DNA from 3 places in the Bradyrhizobium sp. AZCC 2262 genome. Region 2 is predicted to be linked to each of the others. Evidence: predicted binding sites of a transcription regulator. Region 2 holds the regulator's gene; each other region holds the start of a gene.
The links. Region 2 encodes LexA, which represses DNA repair genes until DNA is damaged. Its sites were predicted from a motif close to TGTTCNNNNTGTGTTCNG; they were not measured.
Positions count from the first base shown of each region.

Region 1: V1283_RS37820 (YifB family Mg chelatase-like AAA ATPase) is a predicted target of LexA. The motif match lies at 2,760-2,777, and genes of this name have one in related genera.
Region 3: V1283_RS26115 (PA0069 family radical SAM protein) is a predicted target of LexA. The motif match lies at 2,845-2,862, and genes of this name have one in related genera.

Region 1 is NZ_JAZHRT010000001.1:8,063,313-8,068,730, reverse strand. It holds partial or broken gene V1283_RS37830 (ATP-binding protein) at 1-29, opposite strand, end outside; gene V1283_RS37825 (helix-turn-helix domain-containing protein) at 386-1,006, shown strand; gene V1283_RS37820 (YifB family Mg chelatase-like AAA ATPase) at 1,168-2,706, opposite strand; partial or broken gene V1283_RS44845 (hypothetical protein) at 3,180-3,344, shown strand; gene V1283_RS37810 (hypothetical protein) at 3,784-4,614, shown strand; gene V1283_RS37805 (MBL fold metallo-hydrolase) at 4,721-5,418, opposite strand, start outside.
Region 2 is NZ_JAZHRT010000001.1:3,923,951-3,929,368, forward strand. It holds gene V1283_RS18700 (HAD-IA family hydrolase) at 1-552, shown strand, start outside; gene V1283_RS18705 (molybdopterin molybdotransferase MoeA) at 666-1,877, shown strand; gene lexA (transcriptional repressor LexA) at 2,091-2,792, shown strand; gene V1283_RS18715 (hypothetical protein) at 3,016-3,432, shown strand; gene V1283_RS18720 (hypothetical protein) at 3,470-3,751, shown strand; gene V1283_RS18725 (ComEC/Rec2 family competence protein) at 3,820-5,418, opposite strand, start outside.
Region 3 is NZ_JAZHRT010000001.1:5,561,972-5,567,389, forward strand. It holds gene V1283_RS26100 (ribonuclease HII) at 1-452, opposite strand, end outside; gene V1283_RS26105 (GNAT family N-acetyltransferase) at 512-1,087, opposite strand; gene V1283_RS26110 (VOC family protein) at 1,149-1,595, opposite strand; gene V1283_RS26115 (PA0069 family radical SAM protein) at 1,663-2,823, opposite strand; gene V1283_RS26120 (glycosyl transferase) at 3,014-3,586, shown strand; gene V1283_RS26125 (bifunctional helix-turn-helix transcriptional regulator/GNAT family N-acetyltransferase) at 3,728-4,657, shown strand; gene moaB (molybdenum cofactor biosynthesis protein B) at 4,784-5,344, opposite strand.

The sequences.
Region 1 (5,418 bases), 4.1 Mb from region 2:
AGCCCGCGGTGATAGCCGCGGGCGCGGAACAGCCGCCGCGCCGCCAGTGCGCCGTCGCGGATTCGCCGGCGACGGAGGCGATCATCGAGACTTCCAGCAATTCCGACGGCGACGGCAGGTGATTTCGTCAATGGTAACGCGCCTTAGGGGGATTTACGGGGTCGCGTGTCGGGCCCCTTTTTTGCCGACCCCGAGCCCGGCCTCAAACTGCCTGAGCTTAAGGGGCGGCCGTCTTCAAAGTTCGCCAAGCGGTGTTATGTTCCTCCAGGTAGACAATAGAGCATATCAGATATGTAATTAATGCATTCCACATAGGTCAAATCGCCGGATATCGCTTAGATCACGTGGTGCACGCGAGGCCGAGGAGCCCGGAAGGCGAGGCAAAATGACCGAACTGCCAAAATTGGTACGTTCTCCGGAGGCCCTGAAAGCGGCACGACACGCGTTGGATTTGAGCGCTGATGGCTTGGCGCGGATGCTGCGCGTTGACGACGGCCGTAGTGTCCGCAGGTGGGAGGCCGGAGACAGTGCGATACCGGGTCCTGTCACGGTGGTGATGGAAACCGCAATGAGCTATCTCTCCAAGCGAGCAATGATCGTGAACTTCCTCGATATGCTGCGCTCCGGGAGGGATGCTGAAGACGAGGCTGCGTTGAACATTCTGCGGTCAGTTGATGATGCTCTCGAAACTCTAACGAGACAGCCGCAAGCTGATGAAGCAGCGCGTGAGGTCCACTGGTATCATCTGTGGCGTCAACCACCCAGGCACACTCCTCCCGAGAAGGATGATTGGTACATCCCCGGCGAAGTCAGCCCCGAGGCCGCGCTTGTTTACTTCGAGATGCACGAGGGTTTCAGTGGTGGCTTGTCGTTTTGCGACGACTTTGATCTTGCTGCCGAGTTCATTCTTGAAAAGCGAGAGCTGCTGCGAACTCCCCGTGGCAATTCTTCAGGCCTTCGCGCAGGCAGATCGTTGAAGAAGTTTCACGTCAAACGTCGTTCATAGCGTCCATACGCGCCGTGACGTTACGTGCCGTGTCCTCCCTACGGAGTGCCTCCCCAGTCGTTCTCTGTCGTTTCGGGCGGATTTCCGCCTGACGCTCGTTTGCAATCGATTTCAGAAATTCAGTCGGTATTTCCGCGCCCGGCAGGAACAGCGCGATGCGCTTATGCCGCCCGGCGCAGATCTTCCGCGAGTGCGCGATAGGACAGCGCCTCCGCCAGATGCAGGCGGCCGATTTTTTCCGCGCCATCGAGATCGGCGAGCGTGCGGGCGACGCGCAGCACGCGGTGATAGCCGCGGGCGGTGAGCTTCATGGTCTCGGCGGCGTCACGCAAAAGCTTTTGCCCCTGCGCATCCGGCTGCGCAATCTTTTCCAATAGCGAGGCGGGCGCTTCGGCGTTGGTGCGGATATGCGGCAGGCCGGCGGCGGCATAGCGCATGAGCTGGAGATCGCGCGCCGCGGCGACACGCGCGGCGACTTCGGCTGAGCCTTCGGAAGGCGGCGGCAGGATCAGGTCGGCGGCGGTCACCGCCGGCACCTCGATACGCAAATCGATGCGGTCCATCAGCGGGCCGGAGATGCGCATCTGATAGTCCGCGGTGCAGCGGTCGAGCTGCGCGCGCTTGCAGGAATAGCCGGGCTCATAGGCATGGCCACAGCGGCAGGGATTCATCGCCGCGACCAGCATGAAGCGGGCTGGATAGGTGACGCGGTGGTTGGCGCGGGACACCGAGACTTCGCCGTTTTCCAATGGCTGGCGCAGCGAATCGAGCACGCGCGCATCGAACTCCGGCAATTCGTCGAGGAATAATACGCCCTGGTGTGCGAGCGAGATTTCGCCGGGTTTGGCGCGCATGCCGCCGCCGGTCAGCGCAGCCATGCTGGCCGAATGATGCGGGCTGCGGAACGGCCGCCGCGCCGTCAAGGCGCCGTCGCGGATCTCGCCGGCGACGGAGGCGATCATCGAGACTTCCAGCAATTCCGACGGCGACAGCGGCGGCAGGATCGACGGCAGCCGCGCCGCCAGCATCGACTTGCCCGCGCCGGGCGAGCCGATCATCAGCAAATGATGCCCGCCGGCCGCGGCGATCTCCAGCGCGCGTTTGGCGCTCTCCTGGCCCTTGATGTCGCGCAGGTCGAGATGCGTCGCCTCCGGCTCGTGCACTTTCGGCTGCGGGCGCGACAGCACCTGCGTGCCTTTGAAATGGTTGGCGATCTGGATCAGCGATTTTGCCGCGATGATCTGGATATCGGGGCTGGCCCAGGCGGCTTCCGTTCCGCACGCCGCCGGACAGATCAGGCCTTCCTCGCGCGCATTCGCGCCGATCGCGGCCGGCAATACGCCGGCCACCGGCGCGATCGAGCCATCGAGGCCGAGCTCGCCGAGCACCGTAAAACCATTCAGCGCATCCGGCGGGATCGCGCCGATCGCCGCCATCAGGCCGAGCGCGATCGGCAGATCGTAATGGCTGCCTTCCTTCGGCAGGTCGGCCGGCGCGAGATTGACGGTGATCCGCCGCGCCGGCAGCGCCAGCCCCGAGGCGATCAGCGCCGAACGCACCCGCTCGCGCGCTTCCGACACCGCCTTGTCCGGCAGGCCGACAATGGCAAAGGCCGGCAGCCCGGGCGCGACCTGCACCTGCACGTCGACCGCGCGGGCCTCGATCCCCTCAAAGGCGACGGTAGAAACCCGCGCGACCATGCTTTTGCCCCTCGTGGTGCAATCGAAGGTAGCGGGGAACCTTGGGGCAAGTCAAGAACATTAAGGGAACAGAAAGGCGCAAGCCGGGCCGGCGTCCCGCGCAAGCAAACCTGATCGGGCGGCACCGGGGCGGGCCGCAAGACACGATCCTCGGGGAGATATCGTCGCCCCGCTCCGGTTGCGGGATGTGTGATCTGCCTCATTGCAATCTGCGCGAGCGGCATCCTACGCTGTGAGCCTGAGGAGAGCCTGGACTTCCGTGCGAATTCGAAAGCCTCGTCTTCAGCTGCACTGCCTTTGCACGATCTTCGCCCCGTCTTCGGCCTCCGATTCGAGAAATGAGATAATGGACGACGCCTGCGTCGATCCAAAAATATTTCGCTGTTGAGACATTGCCTGGAGAGGATGCAGCCATGGCCCAGACCTGAGTCTTCATTTCATACAATCACAAGGACAAGAGAATCGCCGAAGCGGTGGTGGAATCGCTCACCGCGTTGTCGCCGAATCTCGAAGTTTTCATCGATCATGCCGGCATTGAAGGCGGCGATGATTACGAAACCAAGATTTCGGAATCGATCCAGAAATCCCAGTGGTTCGTCTTCATTTGCAGCGGCGGAGATAAATCCGAAAAGAACATGAGTTGGTGCTTCTACGAGGCAGGCCAGTTCCGGGCCAAGCTGGAAGCTTCGGATCAAAAAAAAGCGATACGTGACCGGATGTGTTTCCTGTACGACAGCGATCGCCCAAGCCAGCTCGCTCGCTACCAGGGTTCGCTGGTATCGACATCGGATCGCAACGACACACCGTTGCCGATCGGAGCCGAAAGCGACGACTCGCTTTCTTACGAAAACACTGAACTGTTCGATTTCCTCGAACTGGTATTGACACGATCCGCAGTCGTCCCTCTTCGCGACATCAGCGACCCGCCCGTCCGTAAGCTGATGAGGAACGGCGTGCGGAAGATCACCTTGGCCTTCGTTCGAAACTGGGTCGACGAACGCATTGACGAGGACGTGTTTCAGCCCCGCATCAGTTTTATTGTTCCGCGCCCCGTCGCAAAATGCCGAGGGCCTGGCGTTGACCACCGTGGTCACGGGAGAATTCAACGCACTGCCCAACATCTTCACCATCGCGGGTACGAGCACGACGTGGGCCGATATCAAGGCCGTAGCAGCCGCGCGAAACGGCAACGAAATGACGCCGCTATGGATCAACGACATGGAGGCGGCGGCAAAGGATGTCCTGCTTGGCAAGGTGCCGAGACAAACCGATTTTCTTTGTCTCGGGAACGACGGCAAGTTTTACCGGCCCATTATCGCCAGAAACGAGAATTTCAGAAGCAAGGCCAAGCGATGCTACGTCGCGTTCATCCCGTCACGGGACCGGCGCTTCAACCTGACGTTCAAGACATCGCTGCTTCTGAGCGCGCTCATTCTGTCGATACGCTTTCGCCAGCGCGTGTTGCCTCTGGTCGACGACCTCGGCAAGGACCTGAAATATTCCGAAAAGAAGAAGGCCGAGTTTTTGCAGAAGCTTCAGCAGGAGATTGTCCTGGTCGAAGCCGAAGCGGAAGAATTCGGCCTCACGCCACCGAAAGACGAGCACGATGACCCGCCGCTCCTCAACGGTTTTCGGGATGGACCGGAAAAGGACTTCCTGCGCGAGGAGATCATCAAGTGGTCAACCGCACGAACGTTGATCTTCGACAAGATAAAGGAGGCGCAAACTCCGACCAAGGAAACAACCTGGTCCGATGCCGCGAACATCGTGACCAGCGTTTTCGTAGGCCTGAAGGCGATCAACAGCACCTTCATCGACAAGCTCTGCAACGAGCTTCTGTACGCGGAAAAAATCGAGGGAGCCAAAGTCTCCGCCGCCGTCGTAACCGCGCTGGCGGCGTCAAGGTGAAAATCTGAAGCATTCGATTGGTTCCGCCGCGGGAGGCTGGCGCCGCGGCGTAACCGGCAGCTTCCGGGGCGGGCCAGACCGGCCGCCCCGGAGCAGTCGCGCTGCCTCAGAGCTCCATTTTCATCGGCTCGGCATAATAATGGAATCCGTCGCCGGTCTTGGCGACGTGACCATAGCCCGGCCAGGCGAAGTGATAGGACATCACCGGGGTCTTGTTGGCCGCGATTGTGTCGAGCAACTTTACCCGGCTTGCGGCCGCCTGTTTCGGATCGGTGTCGTAGGAAAACTCCATCCGCGGCTTTTCGAGCAACAGCACGGCGTGGTGCGTGAGGTCGCCGAGGAAGGCGAAGGATTTGCCGGCAGAGCTTACCATGAAGATGGTGTGACCCACGGTGTGGCCGGGCGCCGCGATCGCCTGCACGCCAGGCAGGAATTCCTGGCCGTCCTTGATGAACACGATGCGATCGCGCACCGGTAACAAATTCCTGCGGGCATGAACCACGAAATCCTTCAAGGGACTGCCGAGCTTGCCTTCATCGGTCCAGAACTCGAAGTCGCTCTGGGTGATGTAATATTGCGCGTTGGGGAATAACGGCTTGTCGTCGGCGCCGACGATGCCGCCGATATGATCGATATGGGCGTGCGACAGCACCACGGCGTCGATATCGCCCGGCTTGATCCCGGCTTCCGCCATGCTCTTCTGCTGGCGGCCCGTGGTCGGCCCGAAAGCTTTCGACGTGCCCATGCCGGTGTCGAACAGGATCAGCTTGTCGCCGTTGTTCACGATCGGCGAGTTCTGCTCGA
Region 2 (5,418 bases):
TTCGATTCCGTGATGGTGAACTGGGCAGGGCACGCGGGCTGCGAGCCTGCCGACCTCGCCGGGCGCTTTGTCGTCAACGACAGTTTCAAGCATCACGAGACCGGCCGTATCGACGACGCGGCGTTCTTTGCGGGCCTGCGCCAGTCCCTCGACATCGGCCTCACCGACGCGCAGTTCCTGGAAGGCTGGAACGCGATCTTCACCGGCGAGATGCCCGGTATTGCGCCGCTGCTGGCAAGCGCCGCCAAACGCATGCCGCTCTATGCGTTTTCCAACACCAATCCGGCCCATGTCGCGCATTTCTCGCAGGCCTATGCCGACGTACTCAGCCATTTCCGCCAGATATTCCTGTCCTCGAGCATCGGTTTGCGCAAACCCGACGCGGAGGCCTATGATCATGTGGTAAAGGCGATCGGCGTGCCGGCGTCGCGGATCCTGTTCTTCGACGACTCGGCCGCCAATATCGAAGGTGCGCGGGCGCGCGGCCTTTGTGCCATCCACGTGACATCGACGGATGACGTGGCAAGGGCACTGACCGCACTTGAAGTTTAGAGCGCGATGACGTTGCTTCGAACCGTCATCCCGCTCTATCCCTTTGATTTGAGCATAATCTATTCGGAAAACCGGTGTCCACCTTTCCGGATCATGCTCCTGGAGGTCTGCCCGTGGCCTTGATGCCTGTCGCCGATGCGCTTGCTGCGATCCTTGCCGGCGCGGTCCCCCTGCCCGAGGAAATGATCGCGCTCGACGATGCCTTTCATCGCGTGCTGGCGCGCGACGTCGCGGCACGGCGGACGCAGCCGCCGCAGGCGATGTCGGCGATGGACGGCTACGCGGTGCGCGCGGCGGATTCCCCCGATCTCTCGGTGCGGCTGAAGGTGATCGGCGAGGTCGCCGCCGGCCGCCCGTTCGAGCGGAAGGTAGGCCGAGGCGAAGCGGTGCGGATCTTCACCGGCGGCGTGATCCCTGATGGCGCCGACGCCGTCATCATCCAGGAGGATACCGGCGTCGACGGCGATCAGATCACCATCACGGAAGCCGCCGTTGCGGGGCGGCATATCCGGCCCGCCGGCGTCGATTTCCGCGAGGGCGATGTTTTGCTCAATCGCGGACGCCGCCTCGCCGACCGCGATCTGTCGCTCGCCGCCGGCATGAACTATCCGGAGCTTGCGGTGCACCGCCGCCCGAAAGTCGCGGTCCTCGGCACCGGCGACGAGTTGGTGATGCCGGGCGAGATCCCCGGCCCTGGCCAGATCGTCTATTCCAACGGCTACGGCTTGCGGGCGCTGGCGCGCGCCGAGGGCGCCGAGGTCGTCGATCTCGGAATCGCCGCCGACACGGTCCCCGCCACCACGCAAGGCATCCGCCGTGCGCGCGAGGCGGACGCGGATATCCTGATCACCATGGGCGGCGCCTCGGTCGGCGACCACGACCTCGTCAAACAGTCGCTGGAGGCCGAGGGCACGACCATGGCGTTCTGGCGCATAGCCATGCGGCCCGGCAAGCCGATGATGCATGGCAGGCTCGGCACGATGCGCGTGATCGGCCTGCCCGGCAATCCCGTCTCTTCCTATGTCTGCGGTTTCCTGTTTCTGGTCCCGTTGATTCGTGCGCTGTCGGGCCGCGACACAATCCATCACCGGCGCGAAAGCGCCCTGTTGGGGCGCGATCTCGCCGCCAACGACCAGCGCGAAGACTATCTTCGCGCACGCCTCGAAGCGCGCGAGGACGGCACGCTGATCGCGGTGCCGGTGAATCTCCAGGATTCATCGCTGCTCGGGAATCTCGCTGCGGCACGGGCACTTGTGATACGTCCGCCGTTCGCGCCGGCTGCCGCAAAGGGTTCGCCTTGCGAGCTGCTCCGGCTGCCGGAATGACGTCCTGAGCGTGCCTGTAAAGGTGGTCTTGGGCCGAAGCCGCGACGCGTTCACCTGAAATTAAGTGGTTGCGGAACACATATCGAACATATAGTGTCCGTTCATGATTTGTTTCGACTGCTAGTGTCTATGACTGGGAGTTTTGGGGACTCTCGTGATGGACCCCAGAGATTCGGGACCGAAAGATTTGTGCCAACCGGGGGAATGCTCGCGATGCTTACGCGCAAACAGTACGAACTTCTGCGTTTCATTAATGAACGGCTGAAAGAGGCCGGCGTACCGCCCTCCTTCGACGAGATGAAGGATGCGCTCGACCTGCGCTCGAAATCCGGAATCCACCGCCTGATTACGGCGCTGGAAGAGCGCGGCTTCATCCGCCGCCTGCCCAACCGCGCCCGCGCCATCGAAGTCATCAAGCTGCCGGAGCTGGCAGCCGCCGGCAACGGCCGCCGCGGCTTCACGCCGAGCGTCATCGAAGGCACGCTCGGCAAGCGCACGGTGAGCGCGCCGACTACCGAGGACGATGGCAATCGCCCGGTCGCCGTCCCCGTGATGGGCCGGATCGCCGCCGGTACGCCGATCGAGGCGCTGCAGACCCGCAGCCACACCATCAGCGTGCCGCCTGACATGCTCGGCTCCGGCGAGCACTACGCGCTCGAAGTGCGCGGCGATTCCATGATCGACGCCGGCATTCTCGACGGCGACATGGCGCTGATCCAGCGCAATGAGACCGCCGACACCGGCGACATCGTGGTGGCGCTGATCGACGAGGAGGAAGCCACGCTAAAGCGCTTCCGCCGCCGCGGCGCCTCGATCGCGCTGGAGCCCGCCAATGCTGCCTACGAAGTCCGCATCCTGCCGCCGAACCGGGTCCGGATTCAGGGCAAATTGATCGGGCTTTACCGCAAATACTGACCGGCTGGCTTTGCGGACACGACTGCGACGCCCCGGCCTTCGGCGAGGGTTTTTTGTGCGCGCCTGGAACCAAGCCGCGTTAGCGCGTTTGTGATTTAGACGTAGTGCGCCAGTCGCAGAATTGCCCAGAAGCAAGAAAACGCTGTGCGCCAAGTCAGCTCTGATAGAGGCCGGTGCCTCCTTCCAGACACGGGTCCGCTATCTCAAACGAGGGAGCCATCCGATGTGTGACTATAGCCTGCATGCGGTGAAGACGCGGCCTGCCCAGGTCGGCGAGACGCTGATCACCACGACATTCCGCGGTACATCGACCCGCGGCTTTGCGTCGGAACGCGAGCCGGCAGTGGCGGTCTGCATGCTTCCCGGCACCGAACTGGCGTTCGCCCAGGACGTCCGATACGACAACCGGTGGATCTGGACGCGAACCACCGACTGGCGGGTCGCCAAGTTCAACCAGATCGAGCCCGAAGTGTCCGATCGCCACCATGACGCGATCGAATTTCCCGACGGAAGCCATGTGCTGGTGACGCAGCTTTGCGAAGGCCAGCGCGCGACCGTGCTGCAATTGCCTGTGACCGAGGGCGAACGTGCGGCGAAGGTGACGGAAGCGCCACCGGCCGAATCCATCGTGACCGGTTAGACGACGCGCTTGATCCGCCGGTTTATGCCGGCGGATCATGCTGATATGGTTTTGTGAGAAACTCGGCACCGAGGGGCGGTCGGTGGTCAACAAAGTCACATGGCAAAGAGCCGGTCGCGTCACGGAACCCGGACGGTACATGTTCCGGTACGGCTGGCTCACCATCACGGCCGAAGATCTCGCGATCTGGCGGCAATTCCCCGAGGCGTCGTTCACGCTGGTCAACCTGCCGTCGACCCCCGACGCGCCCGAGGAATTCCACCTCGGCGCTTTCGAAATACCGGCCCACCCCTCAAGTCCCTCGCTCGACGAGCACTAGTTTTTTGTCTTGACGCGTTTTCTTTACGCGAACCGGCTTCCACTTCGCTCGAAAACGCTATGTTTCGCCTACTCCTCCGCCTGAAGGTCGGCCTCGGCGGGGGTGGCGTCGACGGCGCGCGGCGGCACCACTCGCGGCGCAAGCACGGTGGTGTCTGCCTCGCTCTCGTCGGCGATGGCCGGCGACCACGGGCGGTCGATGCCCCTCGGTTTTGCCGCCTCGACGACAAATCCCTCACGGCCTTGCCGCAACGCCATCGCGCCCTGCCGCCGCAGCCGTTCGGCATTTATGACGGAAGCCGTGCATGAAGCGGGCGCCTGCCGCATGGTCACAATGAGCGCCGCACGCTCGCAATCGTCCGCCAGCGCCTCGGGCTTGTGCGCCTGCGCGATCAGGCCGCCGCCGGTTTGCATCACGCAGCCAAGGTCGTCGCATGAGACGCCTGCGGTGAGCGACGCGTCAGCCGCCGTTCGCGCGTCCGCATCCGCCGCCAGCCACTCCTTCAGCAGGAAGACATCGCGGGAGCCTTTGGCCGCATGCATCAGATGCAGCAGGCCATCCTGCCCGCGGACGCCGACATGGCGGCCGTCGGCGGAGATGAGGATGTCCGGCTGCGGCACCCTCGCCGCCCACAGCGCCGCTACCAGCACCAGCACGGCGCCCGACCAGCGCAGCGGCGTTCGCAACAGGCCGAGCAGGATGATGCCGAGACTGGCCACAATCAGCGGGCCGATGCCGAACGCCGGCACCCGGCCGACCGCGCCAGGCAACGCCGCGACCCATTGGGTTACGGAAATCATCCAGTCGATGCCGACGCCCATGATCGCCCAGAACAGGCGATCGAAGCCGAACGGCATCGCGACGAGACCGAGCAGGCCCGCCGGCATCACGACCGCTGACACCACCGGCATCGCCGCGAGATTGGCCAGCACGCCATAGGGCGTGACCCGGTGGAAGTGAAAGGCCGCGTACGGCATGGTCGCAAGCCCCGCGACCAGCGATGCCAGCAGCAGCATTGTGACCTCGCGGCCACCCCACAGCGCAGCTCGCGCGGTTGCGGTATGATCTGCCGTCGCGAACAGGCACGGCATGCCGATCTGCACCAGCGCCACCAGGCCGAGCGTGGCGGCGAACGACATCTGAAAACTCGGATGCACCAGCGCTTCCGGCGCGACCGCCAGCACGATCAGGGCCGCGACCGCGAGCGTGCGAAACGTGATCGCCCGGCGATCGACCATGACCGCGATCAGCACCACGGCCGTCATGAAGAACGAGCGCTGCGTCGCCACTTCCGCCCCGGACAGCAGCAGATAGAACGCGGCGGCCGCGAACGCCGCCACCGCCGACCATTTCTTGATGGCGTAGCCGACCGTGAGCGCGGGAAACAGCGCCAGCAGCGCCCGCACCGCAAAGAACACGACGCCGGCGACGACGGCCATGTGATAGCCGGAGATCGAGAGTACATGGCCGAGACCCGAGATGAACATCGCGTCGTTCACCGGTTGAGAGATCGCGTCGCGACGCCCCGTCAACAGCGCGGTGGCAATCGCGCGCTTGTCGCCTTCCAGCGTGGTCCTGATCCGCGCATCGATCGCATCGCGCAAGCCTTGCATGACCGCGGAATAGCGCAGGCGAAGCCCTCCGCCTTCCGGGGGCTCCGCGGCCTT
Region 3 (5,418 bases), 1.6 Mb from region 2:
CAAGGGGCATCGATCTTGTCGCGGCCGTCGACAAACACATGTCTCGGCATCTCGGGCAGTGCCCGAACCGCGCGCGCCAGCGCCCAGAGCGAGGCGCGCAAGATATTGTCGCGATCGATCCGGGCCGGAGAGGCAAAGGCGACCGCAAAGGACGAGGTCGCGCAGATCTCCTCGAACAGTTCCTCGCGGCGATCGGCGGTCAGCCGCTTGGAATCGTCGATACCCTTCGGGATTCGCTTGGGATCGAGCACGACGGCAGCCGCCACCACCGGACCCGCCAGCGGACCGCGCCCGGCCTCGTCGCAGCCGGCCACCGGCCAGACGCCGCGCTTGATCAGCGTTCGCTCGCGGCGAAAGCTCGGCGGCGCGACCGCGATGACGCCCTTGGGCGGCCCGGCCTGTTCCTTGCCGGCTTCCTTGTCGATCTTTTTGGCAGACCTGTCTCGAATCATGGCCGGGATCGTGCGTAAGCGCGCGCCCGGGCGCAACCGGGAACACGGCACAATTCCCGTTATTCAGCGCGCTGCCGCCGCCACTCTCCGGCCTCAATCACGTAAACGCTCCGGCTTCCGCGCTTGGGGTCGGCAATCGTCGCCCGATAACGCATTCCGAGCTTCTCGAGCGCGTGAATGGACGGTGCATTTCGCGGATCGACCATCCCGAGCAATCTGCCGCATTTGAGTTGCTCGAACCCAAAGGCGAGCTGCGCCTCGCCGATTTCGGTTGCGATCCCCCTGCCCCATGCCGGGCGCGCAAGGACAAACCCGATCTCAAAATCGTCGGCTCCCAGCGCGCCACAGGAGGCCAAGCCGGCAAAGCCGATAATTTCGCCCGCGGGCTTTTCAGTCAGAACCGCAAACCCCGTGAGGCTGTCGCCGAAAGTGAAGAATCTCCGGATGAAATCTTCGGCGGCGTCCCCGGCCATCGGCGCACCGGAAAATGCAAAGCGCATTACTTCGCCGTCGCCGAAGATCAGATTCTGCAGAACAGATATGTCCTCTTCGACCGCAGTGCGCAGAATCAGGCGCGGCGTCGTCAAGATGACGAGCGGCTGCTTTTCCGATAGCGGCGCGGGCTTCTGGTCCATCGAGCCGCAATACGGCAATTCGCCGGCAGAGAGAAGCGGCGCTGTGGTAACACCGCCTGGATTAATCCGGCAGGTGAACCCGCCGGTCGTCGCCGACCTCGATGCCGGGCGCAACCACGACTTCCCAGGGGTGGTCGTCGGGATCGCCGAAATAGCCGGAATAACCGCCGTAATCGGTCTTGTGCGCGGGCTTCAACAGCGACGCGCCGCAGGAAATGGCGAAATCCAGCACGGCGTCGACCTCCTCGACGGAGCCGCAATTCCAGGCGAGCGTCGATCCGCGAAAGGTTTTCGGCCGCGGCTGGTCCGGCAGCGTGGCGTCGCGGGCGAGTTGATCCCACGGAAAAAGCCCGATCACCGTGCCGCCGGTGTCGAAGAAGGCGACCGCCTCGCCGGTTGCCCGAAACTTTCGCGCAAAGCCGAGCGCTTCGTAAAACGCGATACTGGCGTGCATGTCGCTGACGCCGAGCGTGATGACCGTGAACCGCGGGGTGGGCTTGCTACTCATGCTACTCTTCCTCTCCGTCTTTCCCTGCGTGGCGAGATGGATTGCTTGGCTTCGCTCGCAATGACGATCAGAACAAACTCAGTTGCTGTCCGCTGCGCTTCGGCTTGAGGAAATGATCGGTGGTGAGTTTCGAGCGGCGCTTGTTGAGGCCGAGCTTTTCGCAGGCGATCTCGAACCGCCGCCCGATCATCCAGGCCATCGGGCCGGTGCCCTTCATCCGCGTCCCCCATTGCGAGTCGTAGTCGCGCCCGCCGCGCATGTCGCGGATCAGGGTGAAGACGTGACGGTAACGGTCGGGATAATTCGCCATCAGCCATTCGCGAAACAGGTCACGCACTTCCAGCGGCAGCCGCAGCAGCACGTAGCTTGCTTCCTTGACGCCGGCATGGGCCGCGGCATCGAGAATGCGTTCGATCTCGGAATCGTTCAGCGCCGGGATGACCGGTGCGACCATCACGGTCGCGGGAATGCCAGCCTCCGACAATTGCCGCAGCGCCTCCAGCCGCTTCGGCGGCGTCGAGGCGCGCGGCTCCATGGTGCGCGCGAGCTTGGGATCGAGCGTGGTCACGGAAATGGCGACCTTGGCCAGATTGCGTTTCGCCATCCGCTGCAGAATATCGATGTCGCGCGTCACCAGCGCCGATTTGGTGACGATGCCGACCGGATGCCCGGCCCGATCCAGCACTTCGAGAATGCCGCGCATGATCTTGTGTTCGCGCTCGATCGGCTGATAGGGATCGGTGTTGGTGCCGATCGCGATCATGCGCGGCTCGTAACCCGAGGCGGCCAGTTCCTTTTCGAGCAGTTCCGGCGCGTCCGGCTTGACCAGCAACTTGGATTCGAAATCGAGCCCGGGCGACAGTCCGAGAAACGCATGCGTCGGCCGCGCGAAGCAGTAGACACAGCCATGCTCACAGCCGCGATAGGGATTGATCGAACGGTCGAAGCCGATATCGGGCGAGTCGTTGCGGGTGATGACCTTGCGCGAGGTATCGAGCGATACCGTCGTCTTGAACGGCGGCAGGTCGTCCAGGCTCTGCCAGCCATCGTCGAAGGCGACCCGCGCCTCGGCCTCGAACCGGCCGCTATCGTTGGACTGCGCGCCGCGCCCGCGCCGTCGCTTGCGTTCGATGGCGACCGCGAGCTCGGCAAAAGGTGTCGCACCCGCCGGCTCGGAGGGCGCCGTGACCGGCGGGTGCTTGAGGGCATGAGAGGATGCTCGGCTCATGAAGCGAACATAGCATGTCAAAAGAACAAATCAAGAACATCATCGACAACAATTCGCAATGAGACGCGCACGTGGAAAAGACAGCGGCTTCAGATGCCGCAAAAAACTGCACGCAAGCCGGCTGCTTTGATTGTGACAAGGTGATAACAGTGCAGCGTTTTTCCTCGTTTGAGCCACCGAAGCCTCATCCATGTTGAGCGTGATCATTCCAACCGAAGGGGTCGAGCAGCCCGCCGTCGCTACGCTGGCGGCGCTGGTGCCGGGAGCCGCAGCCGGCGTCATCCGCGAGGTGCTGTTGGTCGACAGGGCCGGCAACGGCGTGATCGAACGGGTGGCCGACGTCGCCGGCTGCAGTTTTCTCAGGTTTGAAGGAACGCGCGCCGCGGCGCTGGCCGCCGGTGCGCGGGCGGCGCGCTCGCCATGGCTGATGTTCCTGCACGCCGGTGCGGTGCTCGACAACGGCTGGATCGAAGAGACCACGCAGTTCATCCAGAACGTATCAAGCAGCGACCGGCCCCGCGCCGGGGTGTTTCGCTATGCCCGCTCGCCCTATACCGACACGCGGCTGCGCGATGGCTTCAAATTCGTCGTCCGCCTGATTGCCGGCCCGTCGGCGGAACAGGGGCTGCTGATTGCGCGCGATCATTATGAGCGGCTTGGCGGCTACCGGCCGGATTCCCGCCGTTCCGAGACCCGGCTGCTACGCCAGCTCGGCCGCGCCTCGCGCACCCAGCTGCGCAGCCGGATCATGGTCGTCGCCTAGGGCGGCCCAGACATAAAATATCGAAAACAACCCCATGCAAAGTAGAGCGGGACCGGGCGGGGCCTCGCCGGATGCTGCGGTCAGAATATACTTGCCAAAGGCAACTATATATTTGACAATGGCAAGCATCGAGGAAGTTCCATGTCCCAACTGAATTCCGAACAGGAAGTCGCGGCGGTTCGCGCCTTCAACCGCTTCTACACCCGCAAGCTCGGCGTGCTGGACCAGCAGCTGCTGAAGAGCCCCTACTCGCTGAGCGAGGCGCGGGTGCTGTACGAACTCGCCCACCGCCAGGATCTCTCGGCCAAGGAGATCGGAGCCGAACTGGGCCTCGACGCCGGCTATCTCAGCCGGATCGTGCAGAATTTCGATGAAGCCGGGTTGATCACCCGCGAACCGCTGCCGTCCGACCGCCGGCAATACCGGCTCGCTTTGACCGCCAAGGGCCGTCAGGCGTTCGCAAAACTCGAGCGGAGCACAAAGGACGACGTCGCGGCGATGCTTGGCTCGCTGCCGAACGGCGGCAGGGAACGCCTGATCGGGGCAATGGCCGACATCGAGCGACTGCTCGGCGATAGCAGTGCCGCACCACGGCCGGCGACACTGCGCGAGCCGCGTCCCGGCGACATGGGATGGGTGGTGCAAAGCCACGGCGCGCTCTATGCGCGCGAATACGGATGGGATTCCTCGTTCGAGGGGCTCGTCGCCGAAATCGCAGCCAAATTCCTCAGCTCGTTCGACGCGTCGCGGGAACGTTGCTGGATCGCGGACATCGAGGGGGCACAGGTCGGCTCGATATTTCTGGTGCGGCACACCGACGATATCGCCAAGCTGCGGCTCTTGCTGGTCGATCCGGCCGGGCGTGGCCAGGGGCTGGGCCATCGCCTGGTCACCGAATGCATCGCGTTCGCGAAGGCCTGCGGTTATCGGCGGATCACGCTCTGGACCCAGAGCATCCTCGTCGCCGCCCGCAAAATCTATCAGGAAGCCGGGTTCAAGCTGGTCGCCACCGAGCCGCACCGCAGCTTTGGCCAGGACTTGGTCGGCGAAACCTGGGAACTCGAACTATGAAGCCCGTGCGTCGCGACAACTCGCGGCGCGTGACGCCTGATATCCTCGACTTCCATATCAAGCGCGCGCATCAGTTGCGCGTCGAAGCCTGGCGCAACATGTGGCGCGGGCTATGGAGGCTGCTGGTCAGGCAGAGGCGCCTTTGGCTTTAGGCCGTCGCAGGTGCTCGTCGAGCCGCGGCATGATCTCGACGAAATTGCAGGGACGCGTGCGATAATCAAGTTGAGCGGCAAGGATGCCGTCCCACGCGTCGCGGCAGGCGCCCGGCGATCCCGGCAGGCAGAAGATGAAGGTCGCCCCCGCTACTCCGGCAGTGGCGCGGCTCTGCACCGTCGAAGTGCCGATCTTGGCGTGGCTCAGCATGTGGAAGGCGATGGAAAAACCATCCATCCGCTTCTCGAACAGCGGCTCGATCGCTTCCGGCGTCACGTCGCGGCCGGTGAAACCGGTGCCGCCGGTGGTGATGATCGCATCGACGCCCTCGTCGGCGATCCATCGCTTGATGATGGCGCGGATCGCATCGACGTCGTCGACGATGATCTCGCGCGCGGCAAGAAGATGACCGGCCGCCGTCAGCCGCTCCGCCAGCGTGGCGCCGGATTTGTCATCGGCCAGCGAGCGGGTATCCGAGACCGTCAGCACCGCGATGTTGAGCGGCACGAATTGTTTTGACTCATCGATCGACATTCCCACCTCTCATCCGTCATTCCGGACAGACCGCGTGGCGGGCTGATCCGGAATCTCGAGATTCCGGGTTCGAT